3 regions of the Pseudarthrobacter sp. B907 genome follow, and region 1 is predicted to be linked to each of the others. Evidence: riboswitches for the same ligand, from Rfam matches in the RefSeq annotation. Region 1 holds a riboswitch; each other region holds the start of a gene.
The links. A riboswitch is a leader RNA that binds a small molecule or an ion and turns the genes downstream of it on or off. The one in region 1 is predicted to bind thiamine pyrophosphate.
Positions count from the first base shown of each region.

Region 2: another riboswitch for thiamine pyrophosphate. It lies ahead of ABLI39_RS13620 (ECF transporter S component); the one in region 1 lies ahead of ABLI39_RS00475 (bifunctional hydroxymethylpyrimidine kinase/phosphomethylpyrimidine kinase).
Region 3: another riboswitch for thiamine pyrophosphate. It lies ahead of thiO (glycine oxidase ThiO); the one in region 1 lies ahead of ABLI39_RS00475 (bifunctional hydroxymethylpyrimidine kinase/phosphomethylpyrimidine kinase).

Region 1 covers NZ_JBEEQE010000001.1:89,133-96,498, forward strand. Annotated here, with positions in the region: gene obgE (GTPase ObgE) at 1-1,556, opposite strand, end outside; gene rpmA (50S ribosomal protein L27) at 1,671-1,934, opposite strand; gene rplU (50S ribosomal protein L21) at 1,996-2,304, opposite strand; gene ABLI39_RS00475 (bifunctional hydroxymethylpyrimidine kinase/phosphomethylpyrimidine kinase) at 2,671-4,236, opposite strand; TPP riboswitch at 4,286-4,383, opposite strand; gene ABLI39_RS00480 (Rne/Rng family ribonuclease) at 4,531-7,366, opposite strand, start outside.
Region 2 covers NZ_JBEEQE010000016.1:36,720-44,085, forward strand. Annotated here, with positions in the region: gene ABLI39_RS13590 (Na+/H+ antiporter subunit D) at 1-1,184, shown strand, start outside; gene ABLI39_RS13595 (Na+/H+ antiporter subunit E) at 1,181-1,726, shown strand; gene ABLI39_RS13600 (MrpF/PhaF family protein) at 1,723-2,001, shown strand; gene mnhG (monovalent cation/H(+) antiporter subunit G) at 1,991-2,389, shown strand; gene ABLI39_RS13610 (DUF4235 domain-containing protein) at 2,441-2,704, opposite strand; gene ABLI39_RS13615 (heme-degrading domain-containing protein) at 2,746-3,294, opposite strand; TPP riboswitch at 3,372-3,512, shown strand; gene ABLI39_RS13620 (ECF transporter S component) at 3,581-4,213, shown strand; gene ABLI39_RS13625 (ABC transporter ATP-binding protein) at 4,227-5,861, shown strand; gene ABLI39_RS13630 (energy-coupling factor transporter transmembrane component T family protein) at 5,858-6,661, shown strand; gene ABLI39_RS13635 (UDP-N-acetylglucosamine 1-carboxyvinyltransferase) at 6,782-7,366, shown strand, end outside.
Region 3 covers NZ_JBEEQE010000003.1:53,278-60,643, reverse strand. Annotated here, with positions in the region: gene ABLI39_RS03330 (VOC family protein) at 1-373, opposite strand, end outside; gene ABLI39_RS03325 (RNA polymerase sigma factor) at 379-1,674, opposite strand; gene ABLI39_RS03320 (YciI family protein) at 1,715-2,041, opposite strand; gene ABLI39_RS03315 (thiazole synthase) at 2,172-2,981, opposite strand; gene thiS (sulfur carrier protein ThiS) at 2,987-3,223, opposite strand; gene thiO (glycine oxidase ThiO) at 3,220-4,503, opposite strand; TPP riboswitch at 4,495-4,615, opposite strand; gene thiE (thiamine phosphate synthase) at 4,642-5,349, shown strand; gene ABLI39_RS03295 (ferritin-like fold-containing protein) at 5,346-6,017, opposite strand; gene ABLI39_RS03290 (RNB domain-containing ribonuclease) at 6,059-7,366, shown strand, end outside.

The sequences.
Region 1 (7,366 bases):
TTGAGCGGCTGCCGGGCGCGCCGGGCACTGACCGATTCGGTCCAGATGCCGGCCTTGCGTTCGGCTTCGAGCTCGGCCCGGGCGGCGGCCTTGGCGTCGCGGCGCTCTTGCTGGTCCTCGCGCTTCTGGCCACGGGTGGGGCGGTCGCCGATGTCGGCGAAGCGCACGTCGGTGCCGCGCGGGGATGCCAGCAGTTCGGCGCCGGCCATCATGGTCGGCTCCCAGTCGAAGACGACGCCGTCGTCCTCGCCGATGACGACCATGTCGCCCGGCTTGGCGCCCTGCTTGAAGAGTTCGTTTTCGACGCCGAGCTTGGCGAGGCGGTCGGCGAGGTAGCCGATGGCCTCCTCGTTGGTGAAGTCGGTCTGCTTGACCCAGCGCACCGGCTTCTCGCCGAGGACGCGGAACAGCGGCTCGAGGTTCTTCTCCTCGCGGCGGATGGTGAAGCCGCTCTCGTTGACGGCGCGGGGCCGCAGCACGGGGGCCTGGACCTTGGGCGGGGTTGCGGCGACGGCGTCGCGGGCGGCCTTGACGATCTCCGCCATGGCGAAGCCCAGCTGGCGGAGGCCCTCATGGCTGGTGGCCGAGATTTCGAAGACCTTGTAACCGCGCTTTTCGAGTTCCGGGCGGACGAATTCGGCCATGTCCTTGCCGTCGGGCAGGTCCACCTTGTTCAGGGCGACCAGGCGCGGGCGGTGGTTCAGCGGCACGACTTCGCCGTCGGTGCCGGCGTAGCTCATGTCCACGGCGTACTTTTCGAGCTCTGCCTCGATCACGGCCAGGTCCGAGAGGGGGTCGCGGTCCGATTCCAGCGTGCCGCAGTCCAGCACGTGCACCAGCGCGGCGCAGCGTTCGACGTGGCGGAGGAAGTGGTGGCCCAGGCCCTTGCCTTCGCTGGCGCCTTCGATCAGGCCCGGGACGTCGGCAATGGTGAAGCGCACGTCGCCGGCCTGGACGACGCCGAGGTTGGGGATCAGGGTGGTGAAGGGGTAGTCGGCAATCTTGGGCCGCGCCGCGGACATGGCCGCGATCAGGCTGGACTTGCCGGCGGAGGGGAACCCGACCAGGGCGATGTCGGCGATGGACTTCAGTTCCAGGACGATGTCGCTGGATTCGCCTTCGATGCCGAGCAGGGCGAAGCCGGGGGCGCGGCGCTTCTGCGAGGAGAGCGCGGCGTTGCCGAGGCCGCCGATGCCGCCGGCCGCGGCGATGAATTCGGCGCCTTCACCCACCATGTCAGCCAGGACGGTGCCGTCCTTGCTCTTGACGACGGTGCCTTCGGGAACGGGCAGGACCAGGGTCTCGCCGTTTTTGCCGCCGCGCCAGTCCCCCATGCCGGGGCCGCCGTTGGTGGCGTGCCGGTGCGGGGCGTGGTGGTAGTCGAGCAGGGTGGTGGTCTGGGGGTCCACGCGCAGGATGACGTCGCCGCCGTTGCCGCCGTTGCCGCCGTCGGGGCCGCCAAGTGGCTTGAACTTTTCGCGGTGGACGGAGACACAGCCGTGGCCGCCGGTACCGCCGGATACGTGCAGTACTACCCGGTCTACAAAGCTCGCCACGTGGATCTCCTCAGTGCTGTTCCTCGGGTCCCAGGGGCCCAAGATGATTGTAATGCGGTTAAAACACCGGTGGAGCGGACCTATTGGCCCGCCCCACCGATTTAGAACTTGTTGTTACTCTGCAGCTGCAGCAGCCACGATGTTCACAACGCGACGACCACGGCGGGTGCCGAACTCGACAGCACCGGGGGTCAGGGCGAACAGGGTGTCGTCGCCGCCGCGGCCGACGCCGGCGCCCGGGTGGAAGTGGGTGCCGCGCTGGCGGACGATGATCTCGCCTGCGGAAACTACCTGGCCGCCGAAGCGCTTGACGCCGAGGTACTGGGCGTTGGAGTCACGACCGTTGCGAGTGGAGCTCGCGCCTTTTTTATGTGCCATTTGGAATGCCTGCCTTCAAAAATTCTGGGGAAACTGTTGGAACCTGATCAGTAACGGGGAGTTACTTGATACCGGTGATCTTGACCTTGGTCAGTTCCTGACGGTGACCCTGGCGCTTCTTGTAACCGGTCTTGTTCTTGAACTTCTGGATAACGATCTTGGGACCACGGAGGTCTTCCAGGATCTCAGCCGTAACCGTTACCTTGGCCAGGTCCTTGGCTGCAGTCGTGACCTTGTCACCGTCCACCAGGAGCAGTGCGGGCAACTCAAAGGTGCTGCCGGCTCCACCGGGGACGCGGTTCAGGGTAACGAAGTCTCCAACGGAAACCTTCTCTTGGCGGCCGCCTGCGCGGACAATCGCGTACACCACTGGGGAACTCACTTCTCTCGACGTTTATTACTAGATTTGCGTGCGGAACCTGGCGCCAAAGTCTTTGGACCGGCTCACGCTGTGCCTCAACGCCGGTGGATTCCCCGGGGGAACCCATGAGCTATCCCGTGGAAAGTCCTGCCCGCAGGGCGGGTGAACAGTTCCTCAAGGTCATAACCCAAGTGTTGGCGTAAGCACCGAAGATCTAGACTACGCTAATTTTGCCTTCGGCCGCAAACGAGGCCGGTCCCGGCGGTAGTGCGTGACGGACGCCACACACTGTCCCCGAAGGGCCAAAGTGGTGGCATCGCAGCGACTTCCGGAACCGCGCCCCATCATCGTACCGGCCGCATCCCGCCGGGCCGCTCAGGCGTGCAACCTCGGCGCGTCGAAGAACTCCACCTCGTACCGGCAGGACTGCCCGAAAGCGAGGGCCATGGCGCTGCGCTCGGCCTCGGAACCCCGCCGGCCCGCCGCGTCCGTGTACCTGATCGCCTGCCGGGTCGACTCCGCGAAGGCCTCGTCGGCGTAGGTGCGCAGCCAGTCCGCGTAGGGGTGACCCACCGGGGCGCCGGCGCCAAGGAACTCCCGGTGCAAGGTGGCGCCCACCTCGGCGTAGAGCCAAAAGCACGGCAGCGCCGCGGCCACCAGCACGCCGTAGCTGCCGGCGAGCGAGGCCGCGTGCAGATGGTCCACGTAGGCCTTGGTGACCGGTCCCGGCGTTCCCGCCACTGCCCGGCCTCCCAGCCAGTTCCGGTGCAGCTCGGACTCCACTTCGAGGCACTGCTGCGCCGAACGGGACCAGAACAGCTGTTCGGCTTCCGACGGCGCGAGGGCGGCCGCGCGCGACAGCACCCGGGAGTAGCCGTTGAGGTAGAGGGCGTCCTGGCCGAGGTAGTAGGCGAACTCCTGTTCCGGCAGGGAGCCGTCCACGAGGCCGCGGATGAAGTCCAGGGCGTAGATCGCGTCCAGCCCGCCGGCGGCGTGCCCGTCGAGGACCGCGGCGAAGTCCCCCTCGCGGGCGAAGGCGGATGCGGAGGGCGAACCGCCCTGCTGCAGGTGGTGGAAATGGTGCACCGGACCGTTGCCGCGTCCGACGTCGAGGCGCCCGGCCTCCCGCAGCGCGCCCAGCAGCCACGGCTTGGCCTCACGCAGCGACGCCTCCCAGTCCCCCGTCCGGACTTGCACCGTGGCCAGCGCCGAGGACAGCGAGCAGCCGGTGCCGTGGCTGTTGCGGGTGGCGATCCGCTTGCCCGGCACCACCACCGTCTCCGCACCAAGCAGTCCCCCGGTGTTGACGAGCGCGTCCGGGCAGCCTGCGCCGTCGTCGTCAGCGCCGGTGTCCTGGAGGTGGCCGCCCTTGACCAGCACGGTGGAGCCGGTCAGCGCCGCGAGCCGTTTGCCCTGGTCCAGCGCCTCGTCCCAGTCCGCGGCGGGTTCTTCGCCAAGCAGCATGGCCAGTTCCGCCAGGTTCGGGGTGATGAGGTCCGCGAGCGGAAGCAGGGCCCGCAGGGCGGTCTCGGCCGATTCCTGCAGCAGCCGGTCGCCGCTGGTGGCCACCATCACCGGGTCCAGGACCACGACGGCGGGGCGGACCTCCTCAAGCCAGGCCCGGACGGCGTCGATCACGACGGCGTCGCCGAGCATGCCGATCTTGACGGCGTCGATGGTGATGTCCTCGCTGATGGCGTCCAGCTGGGCGGTGAGGAAGGACGCGGGCGGCACGTGGACGGACCGGACGCCCTGGGTGTTCTGGGCCGTCAGCGCGGTAATGGCCGCCATGCCGTAGCCGCCATGCGCGGCGATGCTCTTCAGGTCCGCCTGGATGCCGGCGCCGCCGGAGGGGTCCGAGCCCGCAATGGCGAGGACCCGCGGAATCGTCGGCAGAACGGGTTCGCCGGGGGCGGCAGACGGGAACGTGGACTGCAGGATGGACGCGGGCCGGGCCGGTCCTGCCTGCTCGGTTGCGGCTGGCTGGGTCGATGAAATCAAGAGACATCCCTTCGCCGGTGCTAACCGGACAGGTTCAACGGGTCTGGATCTCAGCCGGCTCGTTGCGCGGCACCCCGTGTCAGTCCCCCAGCCTAGCGGTCCGTGCCAGGCTCTGTCCGCACCGCTGCGGTTGTTACCGTGCGCCCGTTAACGAACTCGCGGGTACCGTCCGGGCTCGACGCAATGTTGCGTCTAGCCCGGTCGATACCCGCGAGTGGCGGTGTCTGCCCGGTGCTACAGCTCCGAGGCGGGAACGCCGACGCCGAGGATGATTGGCTCGCTGGCGGCCGGTTTGGCGGCCACCTTCGCCGGCTCAGGGGCCTTGGCCTCGTGGACCGAACCGGCAACGGCCGACGGAGCAGTCGCGCGCTGCTGCACGGACGTCTCGTTGGCGGCGCCCTGGGCGCGGCTGGCGCTCCGGTTCCGGCGTACCCGGCGCGGCGGGGTGGTGTCCGCCGCGGCGGCCTGCACTACGGGAGCCTTGGCAGCTTCCTGCCTGACCGGTGCCTGCGCAGCGGGAGCCTTTGCGGCTTCCTGACGGACCGGTGCCTTGGCGGCTTCCTGGCGGGCGGGCGCCTGCGGCTCGCGGGTGCGGGCACTCGGGGCCTGGATCCGTGCGGTTCGGGCGCGTCCCCGGCCACGGGTGGCACGGGACGGCGCCGCGGCGGCGGCTTCGGCGGCTTCCGCTGCAGGGGCCTGCTCGGCGGCCTCAGCTTGGGCTTCGGGTGCTTCCGCGCCCTGTTCCGCTGCCGCCGGCTTGCCGGCCTCGGCGTCGCCCAGGTTGGCGAAGGCCTCGGTGAGCAGGTCCAGGGTCAGCGCCGGCTGCTGCGCTTCCTCGGCGTGCTCGACGAACGGCAGGGCAACCTGCTCGCCGCCGAAGGTCAGCACGGCGGCCGGACGCCCGGCAGCTTCCTCCGTCGAGGCAACTTCCACGGCCGCGTTCAGCGCCGCCTGGCGGGTTTCGGCGTCGGGCGCAGCCGTCGCGTCGCCGTCGTGCAGGTGGGCGGCGTGTGCGGCGGCGGCGATGTTCGCAAGCGCCGCGCGGGTAGCCTCCGCCTTGGCGTGGCGCTCGGCCTCGGTGGGCTCCGGGTGCACTGCAACGGGCGCGGACTGCTCGTCCGAACCCTGGCCACCCCGGCCGCGGCGGCGCTTGCGCTCGGTACGCGCGGGGGGCTGGTGTTCGGCCCGCGGGACGTGGTGTTCGGCGGCGACGGTGTTGGCACGGCGGTGCTCGACGGGCTCGTCATGGGTGACGACGCCGCGGCCGGCGCAGGCTTCACACTGTTCGCCGAAGACTTCCAGCAGCCCGGTGCCCATCCGCTTGCGGGTCATCTGCACGAGCCCTAGGGAGGTCACCTCCGCCACCTGGTGCTTGGTCCGGTCGCGGCCCAGGCACTCCACCATGCGGCGCAGCACGAGGTCGCGGTTGGATTCGAGCACCATGTCGATGAAGTCGATCACGATGATGCCGCCGATGTCCCGGAGTCGGAGCTGCCGGACGACTTCCTCGGCCGCTTCCAGGTTGTTCTTGGTGACGGTTTCCTCGAGGTTGCCGCCGCTGCCGGTGAACTTACCGGTGTTGACGTCCACCACGGTCATGGCTTCGGTGCGGTCGATCACGAGCGAGCCGCCGGAGGGCAGGAAGACCTTGCGGTCCAGTGCCTTGTGGATCTGCTCGTCGATGCGCCAGGCCGCGAAGATGTCCGTGTCCTTGGTCCACTTCTCGAGCCGGCCCACCAGGTCCGGAGCCACATAGGTGACGTAGGCCTCGATGGTGTCCCAGGCTTCCTCGCCGGAGACGATCAGCTTGGAGAAGTCCTCGTTGAAGACGTCGCGGACCACCTTGATGGTCAGGTCCGGTTCGCCGTAGAGCAGCTCGGGGGCCAGGATCTTCGTAGACGTGGACTGGCTCTCGATGCCTTCCCACTGGGCGCGCAGACGGTTGATGTCGTGCGTCAGCTCTTCCTCGGAGGCACCCTCGGCGGCGGTGCGGACGATCACCCCGGCGCTCTCCGGCAGGCGGTCCTTGAGGATCCGCTTGAGGCGGTTCCGTTCGACGTCGGGCAGCTTGCGGGAGATGCCGGTCATGGAGCCGCCGGGCACGTACACGAGGTAGCGGCCGGGCAGGGAGATCTGGCTGGTGAGGCGGGCGCCCTTGTGGCCGACGGGGTCCTTGGTGACCTGGACCAGTACGGAGTCCCCGGACTTGAGCGCGTTTTCGATCCGGCGCTGCTTGCCCTCGAGGTTGACGGCGTCCCAGTTGACCTCGCCGGCGTAGAGCACGGCGTTGCGGCCGCGTCCGATGTCGACGAACGCGGCTTCCATGGACGGCAGCACGTTCTGGACCTTGCCCAGGTAGACGTTGCCGATCAGGGAGTCCTGCTGGGTCTTGGAGACAAAGTGCTCGGCCAGCACGCCGTCCTCCAGGACGCCGATCTGGATTCTGTCGTCGCGCTGGCGGACGATCATCTGGCGGTCCACGGATTCGCGGCGGGCCAGGAACTCGGCCTCGGTGATGACCGTGCGGCGGCGGCCGGTGTCGCGGGACTCGCGGCGGCGCTGCTTCTTGGCCTCGAGGCGGGTGGAGCCCTTGACGGAGGTGACGCGGTTGCTGGGCGGGGCCTCGCTGATCGCGCGCGGGGCACGGACCCGGGTTACCGTGTTGGGCGGATCGTCGTCCCCGCCGCCGGTCAGTTCGAGGTCCTGGTCGCCGCGGCGGCGACGGCGGCGGCGGCGCGAGGTGACGCCGTCTTCGAGGGTGCCCTCGGTATCCTCACCGGACTCGGCGGCGTCTTCGGTTCCGCCGTCGGCGTCGGTGTCCGCCTCGCCGGCGCGGCTGCGGCCGCGGCGTCCACGGCTGCGACGGCGGCGGCGGCTGCCCGCGTCGTCACCCTCGGATTCGTCGTCCTCGTCCTCCGTTTCCTCGGCTGCGGCCGGGGCGGGGCGGACGACGGCGGTCAGGTCCGGGGCCTGGAAGATCATCGAGGTGACGGCGCCGGGCGCGAGGAAGAGTGACGGGGCCTCGGTGGCTTCGGGGGTATCCGCAGCAGGGGCGGCCTCGGCCGCGGCG
Region 2 (7,366 bases), on a different contig from region 1:
AGATCCTGCTGACCGCCAGCTACGTGCTCATGACCCTCGGCGGGACGGGCCCCAGGATCCGCGCGGGCGTGACCTACGTGGTGGTCTCGGTGGTGTCCTCGGTGCTGTTCCTGATCGCGATCGCCATGATCTACGGCGCCACCGGGACGATCAACATGGCGGACCTCGCCATCAAGCTCGCCGACGTGGACCAGGGGACCCGAAACCTCCTGCACGTGCTGCTGCTCGTGGCATTCGGCATCAAGGCCGCCGTGTTCCCGCTGAGTTTCTGGCTCCCCGACTCGTATCCGACGGCGCCGGCCCCGGTCACCGCCGTGTTCGCCGGCCTGCTCACCAAGGTGGGTGTCTACGCGATAGTCCGCACCGAAACCCTGCTGTTCCCTGGAGACACCTTCAATACCCCGCTAATGGTCGCGGCGCTGCTGACCATGGTGGTGGGCATCCTGGGCGCCCTGGCGCAGAGCGACATTAAACGTCTGCTGTCCTTCACCCTGGTCAGCCACATCGGCTACATGGTGTTCGGCCTGGCCATGTCCTCGGTAGCGGGGCTCGCGGCCGCGGTGTTTTACGTGGCGCACCACATCACCATCCAGACCAGCCTGTTCCTCGTGACCGGCCTGATCGAGCGCCGCGCCGGGAGTTCCTCGGTGGACCGGATCGCCGGGCTGGCCAAGCTCTCGCCGCTGCTGGCCGTGCTGTTCTTCGTGCCGGCCATGAACCTGGCCGGCATCCCGCCGCTCTCCGGCTTCCTCGGCAAGCTGGGCCTGCTGCAGGCCGGTGTTGCCCTCGGGACCCCGCTGGCCTACGCCCTCGTGGCCGGCGGCGTGCTGACCAGCCTGCTGACCCTGCTGGCCGTCGCCCGGGTCTGGAACCGCGCGTTCTGGCGCAAACCCGAGGACGCCGAACACCCGGATCCCGTGCTGCTCGCAGCCCCCGGCGGCCAGCCGGCCGGGGACCGCGCCGGCCAGCAGAACGTGACCCTGCTGCCGCGCACCATGATGGGCTCCACGCTGGGGCTGGTGCTGCTGGGGGTGGCGCTGACGGTCTTCGCCGGGCCGCTGTTCCAAGTCGCCGGGCAATCGGCTTCCGAGATGCTAGACCGGTCCTCCTACATCCAGGCCGTGCTGGGGGACGAGGCCCAGGCCCCGGTGATCGCGCAGCAGCGGCAGGAGGGGGCAAAATGACGCGCAAGCGGATCTCGCTGCGCCAGGAGCTGCCGCTGCTGGTCTGGCTCGTCATCGTCTGGGGCGCCCTCTGGCAGGACTTCAGCGCCGGCAACCTGCTCTTCGGCGCCCTGATCGCCGTGGTGGTGGCACGGGTGTTCTACCTGCCGCCGGTGGAGCTGGGCGGCCGCTTCAACGTGCTGCGTGCCGTGCCGTTCGCGCTGGTGTTTCTGGCCAAGGTGGTGGCGGCCAGCTTCCAGGTACTGTTCCTGGCCGTGGTCCGGGGGCCGCGGGTCATCAGCGCCGTCGTCGCCGTCCCGCTCCGGAGCCATTCCGACCTGCTGGTGACGGCCACCGGGCATGTCATCTCGCTGATCCCGGGCTCGCTGGTGGTGGAGGTGGACCGCTCCACGTCCACGCTTTACATCCACGGCATCAACGTCCGGGACGCCGAGGATGCCGCCAAGCTCCGCAAGGAAGTCCGCGACACCGAGGCCGGGCTGATCCGGATCATGGGCACCAAGGCCGAACTCTCCGCCCTGAAACAGGAGGTGGGCGCATGATGCCCCTGGTCCTGGCCATTACCGCCGTCGTGCTGTCCCTCGCCGCCGGCGGGGCGATCATCCGCATCGCGCGCGGGCCCTCGCTGCTGGACCGGGTGCTGGCCGCCGACGTGCTGCTCGCCATTCTCGGGGCGGCGCTGTGCATCGACATGGCCGTGAACCGCCACCTGAACAACCTGATGCTGCTGGTGGCCATCTCCATCATCGGCTTTGTGGGCTCGGTGACGGTGGCCCGTTTTGTGGCAGACCGGAGGAAGCAGCCCAATGAATCCTGAGACGTTCCCCGCCGACGCCGTGATCGACGCCGTCTCGGCCGTGTTTATGGTGCTCGGGGCGGTAATGTCCCTCGGCGCCGCGATCGGCCTGCTGCGGTTCCCGGACCTGATGAGCCGGATGCACGCCGCGACCAAGCCGCAGGTGCTGGGACTGTTCCTGCTGCTCTGCGCCGTGGGGCTGCAGCTGCGGACCTGGTGGGTGTGGCCGGTGCTGGTGGTGGCATGGATCTTCCAGCTGTTGACCGTTCCGGTCTCCGCCCACATGGTGGGCCGGGCCGGCTACCGCACCAAACACCTGCACCCGGAGCTGCTCAGCGCGGACGAGCTGGAGGCCGTGGTGCAGCAGGCGGCCGGCAAGAGCGGGTTCACCGACGACGACGTCGAGTGACGCCGCCGCCGGGACCCGCCGCTCTGGACGAGGCGGTTTAGACCAAGCGGTTTAGACCAGATCCTGGGTCTTGGCGAAGCGGGTGATCGCGCGCTGCGTGCCGCGGTTGGCGAGGACCTGGATGATGGCGCTGACCGAGGCCGAAATCAGGGCAAAGGTCAGGGCCTGGCGCAGGGTGGTGGGAACGTCGTCGTCGTGGCCCTTGGGCGGCTTGTTGCCGGTGGTCTTTTCCCAGACGGTGTCAACCACCTTGGTGCCGACAAAACCGGCGACGAGGCTGATGCCGGTGCCAAGCAGTTTGATGAAGATGTTCATGCGGCGTACTCCTTGCGGGAGGGAACAGGGCTTCCCCTAGCCTAGCCTCCCCTGGCGCCCCGACGGCCGAGGAATTCGGTCAGGGCCTCGACCACCAGTTCGTGGTCGGCCTTCTGCGGCAGCCCCGAGACCGTGACCGTGCCCACCGCGCCGGTTCCGCGCAGGTAGACGGGGAACGAGCCGCCGTGGGCGGCAAACTCCAGCTGGTCGAACCAGGCGTTGTCCTCGATCCTGCGCCCGGCAGCCCGGGCCCGCAGTCCCACGAGGAGCGACGGGACTTCATACCGCGAGGCCGTGCGCTGCTTGGCCCTGATCCAGCGCTCGTTGTCCGGGGTGGCACCCTCGAGGGCCGCGTGGAAGAGCACCTGCTCACCCTTGGTGATGTCGATGGCGATGGGGTGGTTGCGCTGCCGGCCGAGCTCCACCAGCAGGAACCCGAGCTCCAGCGCGTCGTCCTTGCTGAAGGACTCGAACTGCAGTTCATCGATTTCCGTCAGGATCCGGCCGATGAGCGCGGCCAGGGATCCCGGCGGCTGCGGTTCCGCGGAGTCCGGGTCGTAGTCGGGGGAAGGCCCTGGTGCGTCGCTCATGGGATTCAGCTTCCGTTACGTTCTGCCGCGGCGCAACCCCAACGGGTGTAAACTGGCCCAGCCCACAAGGGCGATTTTAAATACGACAGGGGAGCGCCGCCGTCGGCAATCCGGAGCAGTCCGGGGATCCACAGGTGGGCGCTGAGAGTGCGGACAGCCGCAGACCCTCGAACCTGATCCGGTTAGTACCGGCGCAAGGGAGTCGAGTTCTCAGGGTGCCCGGCACCCGTGGCGGAAGCCGCGCGCAGCCGGAACACCCTCCCCTCCTGTACCTCAGGAGGACGATATGACTGATATTTCTGCAAAGCAGACACTGGCCACCGGCAAATACAGCTGGCGTGTGGTCGACATTGTGCTGGCCGCGTTGATTGCTGTTGCCGGCGGCGTGATTTTCTGGGCCTGGTCCCAGGGCGCCAACCTCGTAGCCGTGCCGCTGAACGCGGTCTACCCGCCACTGACCGGGCTCTACGCCGGCGGCTGGATGATCCCGGCGGTGCTGGGCATGCTGGTCATCCGCAAACCGGGAGCAGCGCTGTTCTGCGAAACCGTGGCCGCCACGGGTGAGCTGATCATGGGTTCCCAATACGGCGCCTCCGTGCTGTTCTCCGGCTTTGTGCAGGGCCTCGGCGCCGAGCTCGTCTTCGCCGCGTTCCTGTACAAGCGGTTCAACCTGCCGGTGTCCCTGCTGGCCGGAGCCGGCGCGGGCCTGTTCTGCGGCCTCAACGACTCCTTCCTGCCCTGGGGCTGGAACATCGCCTACGAGACCGGTGACAAGTTCGCCTACATCGTCTTCTGCGCCGTCTCCGGTGCCGTGATCGCCGGCGGACTGTCCTGGCTGGCCACCCGCGGGCTGGCCAAGACCGGGGTGCTCGCGTCGTTCGCGTCCCGCAAGGCGGCATCGGAACCCGTGTTCTCCTGATGCCCGCACACGCATGACTCCTGTCTACGACGTACGGCCCGCCGCGGTCACCGCCCGCGGCTGGGGCTGGCGGCACGCCGGGCGGACACGTCCGGCCGTCAGCGGACTGGACCTGGATATCCGCCCGGGCGAGCGTGTGCTGCTGCTGGGCCCTTCCGGTTCCGGCAAGTCCACGCTGCTGCACGCCCTGGCGGGGGTGCTGGGGGAGGGCGCCGGCCCGTCCGCAGCCGCTTCCGCAGCCGCTTCCGCCGACGCGGACGACGCCGACGAGACCGGCAGCCTGCTGATCGACGCTGTCCCGCCCCGGGCAGCACGTGGACGGGCCGGCCTGGTGCAGCAGGACCCGGAAACCCAGGTGGTGCTCTCGCGGGTCGGCGACGACGTCGCCTTCGGCGCCGAGAACCTCGCCGTCCCGCCGGCGGAGATCTGGCGGCGCGTGGCGGAAGCGCTCGACGACGTCGGGCTCGGCGGGCTGCCGCTGGAGCACCCGACGTCGGCGCTCTCCGGCGGCCAAAAACAGCGGCTGGCCCTCGCCGGGATCCTCGCGATGCGGCCCGGGCTGCTGCTGCTGGACGAACCCACCGCCAACCTCGACCCCGCCGGTGTCCTGGAGGTCCGCGACGCCGTGGGCCGCTGCGTGGACAAGACCGGGGCCACACTGGTGGTCGTGGAGCACCGCGTCGCCGTCTGGAAAGACCTCGTGGACCGGATCGTCGTGCTGCAGCCGGGGTCCGGCGCGGACTCCGCCGTGCTCTTGGACGGGCCGCCCGAGACGGTCCTGGAGCAGGCGCGGGACATGCTCATCGCCGCCGGCGTCTGGGTGCCGGGCCACGTCCCGGCTACGCGGGCGCGCAGCGGAGTGGCAGACGGGATCACCCGCGGTGGCGGCCCGGCGGGCTCAAATGCCGCCCAGCTGCTGCTCGCTGCCGAGGGGCTGGCCGTCTCCCGCGAACGGCCCCGCCGCACCGGCCTGCTGGGGGGATTCCGCACGGTCCCGCCCGCGCCGGTGCAGTCCGGGATCACGGCCCAGGTCCGGGCCGGGCAGGCGTTGACCATCACCGGCCCCAACGGCTGCGGCAAGTCGACGTTCGCCCTGACCCTGGCCGGCCTGCTGGAACCTGTTGCCGGGTGCGTCTCCGCCACCACCGAGTTGAGCGCCGGCGCAGGCATCGATCCGTACAAGTGGAAGGCCCAGCAGTTGATCGCCCGGATCGGCACGGTGTTCCAGGAACCCGAGCACCAGTTCGTCACCGGCCGGGTGCTGGATGAGCTGATGTTCGGCCCCCGCCACCTGGGCCGCGGCGAAGAGCGGGTGGACGAGCTGCTGGAGCGACTGCGGCTGCGCGACCTCGTGGACGCCAACCCCTACACGCTCTCCGGCGGCGAAAAGCGTCGGCTCTCGGTAGCCACCGTGCTCGCCGCCCACCCGCAGGTCCTGGTGCTGGACGAGCCCACCTTTGGCCAGGACGCCAACACGTGGGCGGAGCTGGCCTCCTTTCTCTCCGAGCTGCTCGACGCCGGCACCGCCGTGGTCTCGGTGACCCACGACGCCGAATTCAGCCAGGTCCTGGGCGGCGCCGAGCTCGCCCTCGGCGCCCCGCAGCCCGGGTTGTCCGGGCGGGCGCACCCGGGGGTGGCTGCACCGTGAGGGAGACCCTGACCCTGCGCGGCAACGATGCCCTGCTCACCCGCGCCAACCCGCTGGCCAAGTTCTCCGGCGTCCTGCTCACCACCGTGGCGCTTGCGCTGTCCATCGACTGGGTTTCCGCATCCGTGGCGCTCGCCGGCGAGCTCCTGCTGTTCCCGCTCGCCGGCCTGACCCTGGCCCTGCTCTGGCAGCGCGGCTGGCCGCTGATCCTCGCCGCGGCCGTTGGCGGCTGGAGCACCGCCATCCTGGCGGCGGACCACGGACGGACGCTGCTCGACGTCGGCGTCTGGTCCATCAGTGAGGGCTCGCTGCAGCTCGGGATCGGGTTCCTGCTGCGCGGCCTCGCGATCGCGCTTCCCGCGGTGCTGCTGATGAGCTGCACGGACCCGACGGATTTGGCCGACGCCCTGGCGCAGCAGGCCAGGCTGCCGCACAGGTTCGTGCTGGGCACCCTGGCCGCGATGCGGCTGGTGGGGCTGATGGCCGAGGAGTGGCAGACCATCGGCATGGCCCGGCGCGCCCGCGGGGTGGGCTCGCACGGAAACCCCGTGCAGCGGCTGAAAGCCATGCTGGGGCAGAGCTTTGGGCTGCTGGTCCAGGCGGTCCGCCGCGCCTCCCGGCTCGCGGTGACCATGGAAGCACGCGGTTTCGGCGGCGCGCAGCGGACCTGGGCGCGGCAGGCGACGTTCAGCCGGCTGGACGTGTGGGTGCTGCTCGGGGGCGTGCTGATCGCCGGCGCCGCCGTGGCCGCGGCGATCGGCGCCGGCACCTGGAACATGGTGTTCCTGGGACAGCAATAGCAGCCCGCCCGGGGGAGGCGAGGGCGGCGCTATATCGCACGAGGTGAATATTTTGTGAGATTGACTGCTAATCGCGCGGTCCGCAGGGGTTAAATAACTCATCCGTGATATTTATTGGATATGACTCAACAGACTGCTGAATACGTTGGCGCCGTGCTCCGGGATGCCCGGGGCGAGAAAGGCTGGACCCAGGGACAGCTCGCCGCCGAGCTGGGAACCAGCCAGAGCGCCATCGCGCGGATGGAGCAGGGCAAGCAGAACCTGAGCCTGAAAATGATCCAGCGGCTCGAATCGATCTTCGGCCGCACCATCGTCAAGGTGGGCCGGCCCGCCATGACGCACCTCCGGGTCGAAGGCGGCCGCACCCTCTCCGGCGCCGTGGACGTCAACAGCAGCAAAAACGCCGGCGTCGCTCTGCTCTGCGCGAGCCTGATCAACCGCGGCACCACGGTGCTGCGCCGGCTGGCCCGGATCGAGGAGGTCAACCGGATCGTCGAAGTCCTGACCAGCATCGGCGTCGAATGCACCTGGCTCAACGCCAACGACCTGCAGATCCGCCGCCCGGCCGTGCTGGACCTGGATTCGATGGACGTCGAGGCGGCCCGCCGCACCCGGAGCGTCATTATGCTCCTGGGCCCGCTGCTCGACGAGTCCACCGAATACCGGCTGCCCTACGCCGGCGGCTGCGACCTCGGAACCCGCACC
Region 3 (7,366 bases), on a different contig from region 1:
TCGCCCCAGGGGACGTGGATTCCTGGATGACCCAGCGGTTTCCGTCCGGGTCGCTGAAATAGGCGAAGGCGATCCCGCCCATGTCCTGGACCTCACTGATCTCGGCTCCGCGCCGCAGCAGTTCGGTACGGGTGGCCGCCATGTCCGGGACGACCAACTGCAGCCCTTCGAGGCTCCCGGGGGCCATGGTGGTCATGCCCGTGCCGACGACTATCGAGGTGGCGGAGCCGGGCGGCGTCAGCTGCACCACCCGCATGCCGGGAATGTATTCCACGTCATGGTCCAGCGCGAAGCCGAGCTTCTCGGTGTAGAACGATTTGGCCGCATCGACGTCGGCGACAGGCACTTGAACGACTTCCAGACGCATCTCCATGCGCATCACAGTACTCCCGATTCTTCCGGGCGGGTTTCCGCCAGGCGTTTGTTGAGGTAGCGCCGCTCGGCCTCGGAGGGCGCCAGTTCCCGGGCGCGCCGGTATTCATGGCCGGCCTCCGGCATCCGGCCGAGGCGGCGAAGGAGGTCCGCCTTCGCGGCGGGCAGGAGGTAGTACCCCTCCAGCGACCGGGTCCGTTCCAGCCGGGCGATGAGTTCCAGACCCGCGTCCGGCCCCTGGGACATGGCGACGGCGACGGCGCGGTTGAGTTCGACGACCGGTGACGGCGCCAGCTGCGCGAGCCGGTCGTACAGCTGGGCCAGGCGGGCGAAGTCGGTGCTGCCGAAGTCGGAGGCGGTCATGTGGCACGCGGCGATGGCGGCCTGGATCCGGTAGCTGCCGGGCCGGGCGCCGCGTGTAATGCCGATCCGGTCGGCGGCGGACAGCAGGTCCAGCGCCTCCGCCGTGGCTGACCGGTCCCACCGTCCGCGGTCCTGGTCTTCCAGCGTCACCAGGTCCCCGGCGGCGTCGGTGCGCGCATTCCGCCGGCCGTGCTGGAACAGCATCAGCGCCAGCAGTCCCATGGCCTCGGGCTGCTGCGGCGACCCGTCGAGCAGCGCGATCAGCAGCTGGTTGAGCCGAATCGCTTCCCGGGCAAGGGGTTCCCGGATCAGGGTGTCGGCGCCGGTGGCGGCATACCCTTCGTTGAACATGAGGTACAGCACGGCCAGGATCCCCGCGGTGCGTTCGGCGATCAGCTCCGGCGGGGGCACCCGGTAGGGGATCCCGGCGTCGCGTATTTTGGCGCGGGCGCGGACCAGCCGTTTTGCCATGGTCGCCTCCGAAACAAGAAACGCGCGGGCGATCTCGCCCGTCGTCAGGCCCGCCACGGTGCGCAGGGTCAGGGCCACCCGTGCCTCCAGCGCGAGGGCCGGATGGCAGCAGGTGTGGATCAGGCGCAGCCGGTCGTCGCCGTCCCCCGGGTCGCCGGGGGCGGCGTCAGCCAGCGCTTCGAGCTCAGCTAGAATCCCGAGTTCCCGCACCGCCCTCTTTTCGCTGGCAGCGCTCCGCATCCGGTCAATCGCCCTGTTCCTGGCGACGGTGGTCAGCCACGCCCCGGTGTTGTCCGGGATTCCACGCTCCGGCCAGTCGACCAGGGCGCGCGCGAAGGCGTCCTGGACGCAGTCCTCCGCCAGGCTCCAGTCGCCCGTGACGCGGATGAGGGTGGCGTTGATCCGCGCGGTCTCCGCGGCGGAGGCCTCTTCGATGGCGGTCCGCACGTCCTTTACTTCAGCCTTCACGGGACCCCGACGTCCGTCATCGCCGGCTCCGGGCCGGCCGCTAGGATCCGAACGGCCACACGGGCCGAATCTCGATCTTGCCGAATCGTGCCATCGGGTGCTTGGATGCGACCTCGATCGCCTCATCAAGATCGGCGCAGGCGATGATGTCGTAGCCCGCCACCCATTCCTTGGTCTCGGCAAAGGGGCCGTCACTGACAACCAGCTCGCCGGCGCGCACCTTGACCGTGGTTGCGTCCTCGACAGGACGCAGCCGGTCCCCGTGCCGGGCGATGCCCCGGGCCTCCACCTCGGCCGCCCATTCCTCGATGTTGTCCTCGGCGGCCACATATTCCGGCGCGGTGGGATCGGTACAGATAAAAAGCATGTAGTCCACAAGTGCTCCTTCTAGTCGGTCGATACATCAGTACGACGAGGACGATGCCGCCAAGAGGACACCTGCCGCCACATTTCTTTTCAGGAATGGTACTCCGGCCGGTGTTCCGGCACCGGAACCGCTAAAGGAACTCGGCGCGGCCCTCCATGGCGGACGAGGCGAGGGCATGCTCGCGGCGCGGGATCCGGCCGGCGTTCCGGGCAAGCCTGCCGGCGATGACGGCGTGTTTGAAGGCTTCCCCCATCATCGCCGGGTCCTGGGCGCGGGTCACGGCGGTGGCGAGGAGCACGGCGTCGCAGCCCAGTTCCATCGCGAGCGCCGCGTCGGAGGCGGTGCCGATGCCGGCGTCGAGCACCACCGGCACCGACGCCCGGGAGACGATCAGTTCGATGTTGTGCGGGTTCAGGATGCCCAGGCCGGTGCCGATCGGGGCGCCGAGGGGCATCACGGCGGTCGCGCCGAGGTGTTCGAGCCGGAGGGCGAGCACCGGGTCATCGTTCGTGTAGGCGAAGACCTTAAACCCGCGGGCCACCAGCTGTTCGGTGGCCTCCACGAGTTCCACGGCGTCTGGCAGCAGCGTGTGCTCGTCGGCGATCACCTCGAGTTTCACCCAGTCCGTCTCGAGTGCTTCCCGGGCCAGCTCGGCCGTGAGGACGGCGTCCCGGGCGGTGAAGCAGCCGGCGGTGTTGGGCAGCACCCGGATGTTCCGCTCCGCCAGCAACTGGAACAGCGAACCGGTTTCGGCCGGCCAGTAGCGGCGCATTGCCACCGTGGTGAGTTCGGTTCCGGAGGCCACCAGGGCGGTGCCGAGGCCGTCCAGGCTCGGCGCGCCGCCGGTCCCCATGATCAGCCGCGAGCCCAGTTCCACCCCGTCGATCGTCAGCGGATCCCGGCGTGTCTGCCGCGTTGCGGTCGGTGCTGTTTCTCCCATGGTGTTCATCCTCCCTGGACTGCCGTGACGAGCTCGACGTCGTCGCCCTCGGCGAGCGCCGTCGCGTGCCAGCGGCTGCGCGGTACCACCTCGGCGTTGCGGGCGACGGCGACGCCGAGCTTCCGGCCGTCCGTGGCCTGGCCGTCGGCGGCCAGCGGCCGGCCGGTGACGACGCTGACCAGGGCGCTGACCGTGGCGCCGTCGGCGAGGGTGTGCTGTGCCCCGTTGAGCCTGATGTTCATGCTGTTGTCCTGTCGTTCGGTGAAAAGTCCTGTGCTGATTCCCGGCGGGCGGAGAAGCGGTCCGGGCGGAACCCGGCCCAGCGCGGGTCCGGCGGGCCGTCCAGCAGCTCCCGGCAGACCGCGGCGGCCACCGGGGTCAGCAGGACGCCGTGCCGGAAGAAGCCGGTGGCGATGATCAGCCCCTCGACGTCGCCGCCGGAGCCAGGGCGGCGAACGCGCCCCAGGAGCGGGGCATTGTCCGGCGTTCCCGGCCGTGCCCGTGCCGTGGCCTCGAGCAGTTCGAGTTCGGCGACGGCGGGGAGCAGCTGCTGGGCGTCGCGGAGCAGCTGGTAGACGCCGCCGGCGGACACCGCGCCGGACTCCGTGGGCGCATCCTCGCGCTGGGTCGCTCCGATCACGACCGTGCCGTCCTCCCGCGGGACGATGTACACCGGCACCCCCCGGACCAGTCCCCGCACGGTGGAGCGCAGCAGCGGCCGGAGCTGTGGCGGCACACGGAGCCGGAGGATGTCCCCGTAGACCGGGCGCAGCGGCAGGGCGAGTCCCCCGGGCAGGCCCTGCAGGTCCGCCGCCCCGAGGCCGTTGGCCACGACGGTCTCGTCGGCGCGGATCTCGCCGCCGCCCTCGAGGCTGGCGCCGGCAACGCGGCCGCCGTCCCAGAGCAGCCCGGCGGCGCGGCGGGGCACGGCCGCGAACCGGCCGTCCGCGCGCAGCAGCGCTCCGATCCTGGCCAGCAGCCGGCGTGGGTCCACCTGGTGGTCGGCGGGTATGTCGAGGGCGCAGGAGATGCCGGGGCTGAGCAGCGGCTCGCGGGCCCGCGCCTCACGCACGGTCAGCGGCTCCACGGCGAGGCCGCAGGCCTGCTGCACGGCCCGCAGGTCCGCGAGTGCCCGGCGGTCCGCCGCATCCGCGCCGACGGCGAGGGTCGGCGTCGTGAGATACCCGGTGCCGCCCGCCCCTTCCGGGCCGGACCCGGTACCGCCGTCCAGGGCCCCGTCGAGGCCGGCGGCGAAGCCCGGCCACAGCCGGGCGGCCTCCAGCATGAGCGCGAGGAGCGCTTCCTCCTGGTAGTGGAGTTCGCTGACGGGGGCCAGCATGCCGGCGGCGGCCCAGCTGGCCCCGCTGCCGGGAGCGTCGTCGATCAGCGCCACGGAACGGCCCGACTGGAGCGCTTCCCAGGCGATCCCGTGGCCGACCACCCCGCCGCCGATCACGGCGACGTCGTACCGGTGTGCTGAGGGGTCCGTCGGGGCGGCCAATGGCGGGACTGGTGCGTCCATAGGTTTCCTTCCCTACGCCGGTACTAGCCGGATCAGGTCAAGCGGTCGGCTCTGACGCCCTCTCAGCCCGGCGGCCGTGTGGCGGCCTACGCGGGCTCCCGCGGTATGCGCCCAGTTTAGAGGAACTAGGCTTGGAACATGAGCCAAGTCCACACCACCGCCCGCCTGTACCTGTGCACCGATGCCCGGAAGGGCCGCGGCGACTTCGAGGACTTCGTCGACGCCGCCTTCGCCGGCGGGGTGGACATCATCCAATTGCGGGACAAGTCGTTGGAGGCGGCCGAGGAGCTCGAGCTCCTGGAGGTCCTGCACTCCGTGGCGCAGCGGCACGGCCGGCTCTGGGCCGTGAACGACCGCGCCGACCTCGCCTTGCTCGCCGGGGCGCCGGTCTTCCATATCGGCCAGAAGGACATTCCCTTCGCCGCGGCCCGTGATTTCCTGGGCAAGGGCACCGTGATCGGCATGTCCACGCACACCCCGGAGCAGGTCGACGCGGCCATCGCCGCGGCCCCGGGCCGGAGCGGGCTGGACTACTTCTGCGTGGGTCCGGTCTGGGCGACCCCCACCAAGCCGGGCCGCGCCGCCGTCGGGCTGGACCTGGTGCGCTACGCCGCGGCGGCGATTGAACGGGCCGAGGCCGGCGACGGCGGCCGGGTCGCCGGGGTGGTGCCGTGGTTTGCGATCGGAGGCATCGATCTGGGCAACGTGGAGCAGGTGGTGGAGGCGGGCGCCCGCCGGGTCGTGGTGGTCCGGGCGATCACCGAGGCCGACGATCCCGCCGGGGCGGCACGCGCGCTGCTTGCTTCGCTCGACGCGGGGGCGGATGCCGACGCCGCGTCCAGCTAACCCGCGAGCCCCAGCTGGGACATCCGGCGGGAGTGGGCGGCGGCGAGCTCGGCAGTCAGGGAGCGGACCAGTTCCCCTGCCCCGGCCTCGTCCACGCCGGCCAGACCGCGCAGGAGGGCGCGGTCCACACTGACGCGCTGGGCCTGGGTGAGCGCCTCGCCCAGCAGGCGCCGCGCCCACAGGGCCAGCCGGGAAGCCAGCCGGGGATCATCCGCGAGCGCCGCCTTGAGCCGTTCGCCCAGCACCGCCGTCGCACCCTCGGCTGACTGGACCTGCTCGATCAGGGCGGCCGTGCCGGCGTCGACGTAGCCGGAAATCAGGCGGTAGAAGTCCGCGGACACCGTGTCGATCACGTAGGCCTTCATCAGCGACTCGTACCAGTCGGAGGGGCGGGTGCGCTCATGGAACTGGTCCACGGACGGCTGGAACGGCAGCATGGCCTCCTCCGCGTCGACGCCGAGCTCCGCCAGTTTCGCGCAGACGAGCTCGTAGTGCTGGAACTCGGTGAGGGCAAGGCTCCCCAGCACGGCGCGGTCCCGCAGCGTGGGCGAGTACCGGGCGTCGGAGGACAGCCGTTCGAAGGCCGAGAGCTCCCCGTAGGCCATCACGCCCAGCAGCTCCCGGAGAAAATGCTGGTCGCGGACGGGGCTGGCCGGGGAAGTGCTCATGCTCCAAGACTAATGGCCAAAATCGGGCTAACCTGATTTTCGTGTCTCATCATCGCCTGACCCCAAGCGTGCGCCAGCAGCAGAACCAACTGGCCCAGTCGCTCAACGCACTGCGCACCACGCTGGAGCTGCCGGGCCCGTTCCCGGACGAGGTGCTCCGCGAGGCCGAGGCTGCGGTGGCCGGCCACGAGCTGCCGGCCCTGGACCTGACCCACGTGGAGTTTGTGACCATTGATCCGGCCTCCTCAACGGACCTGGACCAGGCGCTCTTCATTGACCGCGCCGGCGACGGGTACAAAGTCTTCTACGCGATCGCGGACGTCCCCTCCTTCGTCGCCCCCGGCAGCGCGCTCGACGCCGAAACCCGCCGCCGCGGCCAGACGTTCTACACGCCGGAGGGCCGGATCCCGCTGCATCCGGAAGTGATCAGCGAGGCGGCCGGCAGCCTGCTGGCCGGCCAGCTCTGCGCGGCCTTCGTCTGGGAGTTCGAGCTCGACGCCGCCGCCGAGGTGTCCTCGGTCCTGGTGCGCCGGGCGCAAGTCCGCAGCCGGGCCAAGCTCAGCTACCACGGGGTGCAGGCCGAGCTCGACGGCGGCACCGCCGACCCCCTGTTGCAGTTGCTGAAGGAAGTCGGCAGCAAGCGGGTGGAACTGGAACGTTTGCGCGGCGGCGCCAGCCTGAACATGCCGGAGCAGGAAATCGAGCAGCTGCCGGACGGCGGCTACCGGATTGTCGCGGCCCCGCCGCTGCCGGTGGAGGACTGGAACGCCCAGATCTCGCTGATGACCGGCATGGCCGCGGCCGAGCTGATGCTCCGGGGCAAGGTCGGCATCCTGCGCACCATGCCCGCGCCGGACGAGCGGTCGCTGCGGCATTTCCGGCGCCAGACCGGCGCGCTCGGCAAGCCGTGGGACGGGGAGATCAGCTACGGGGAATACCTGCGCACTCTGGACCCCACGGACCCCCGGCAGCTGGCGATCGTCCACTCGGCCGGCATGCTTTTCCGCGGCGCCGGCTACACCCCGTTCGACGGCGAAGTCCCCGGGGACGCGATCCAGTCCGCCATCGGCGCGGCATACGCCCACTCCACCGCCCCGCTGCGCCGCCTGATCGACCGCTTCGTCCTGGTCATCTGCGAGGCCCTGTCCAACGGCGCCGAGGTCCCCGGCTGGGCCCGCGCGGCGCTCCCCTCGCTGCCGGCCATCATGGCGGCCTCGGACCAGCTGGCCGCCAAGCTGGAGCGGCTCTCGCTGGACACCGTGGAGGCCGCCCTGCTGATCAACCACATCGGGCAGGAGCTCGACGCCGTCGTCATCTCCGGCTCGAAACCGGCCAAGAACGGCGCCGGC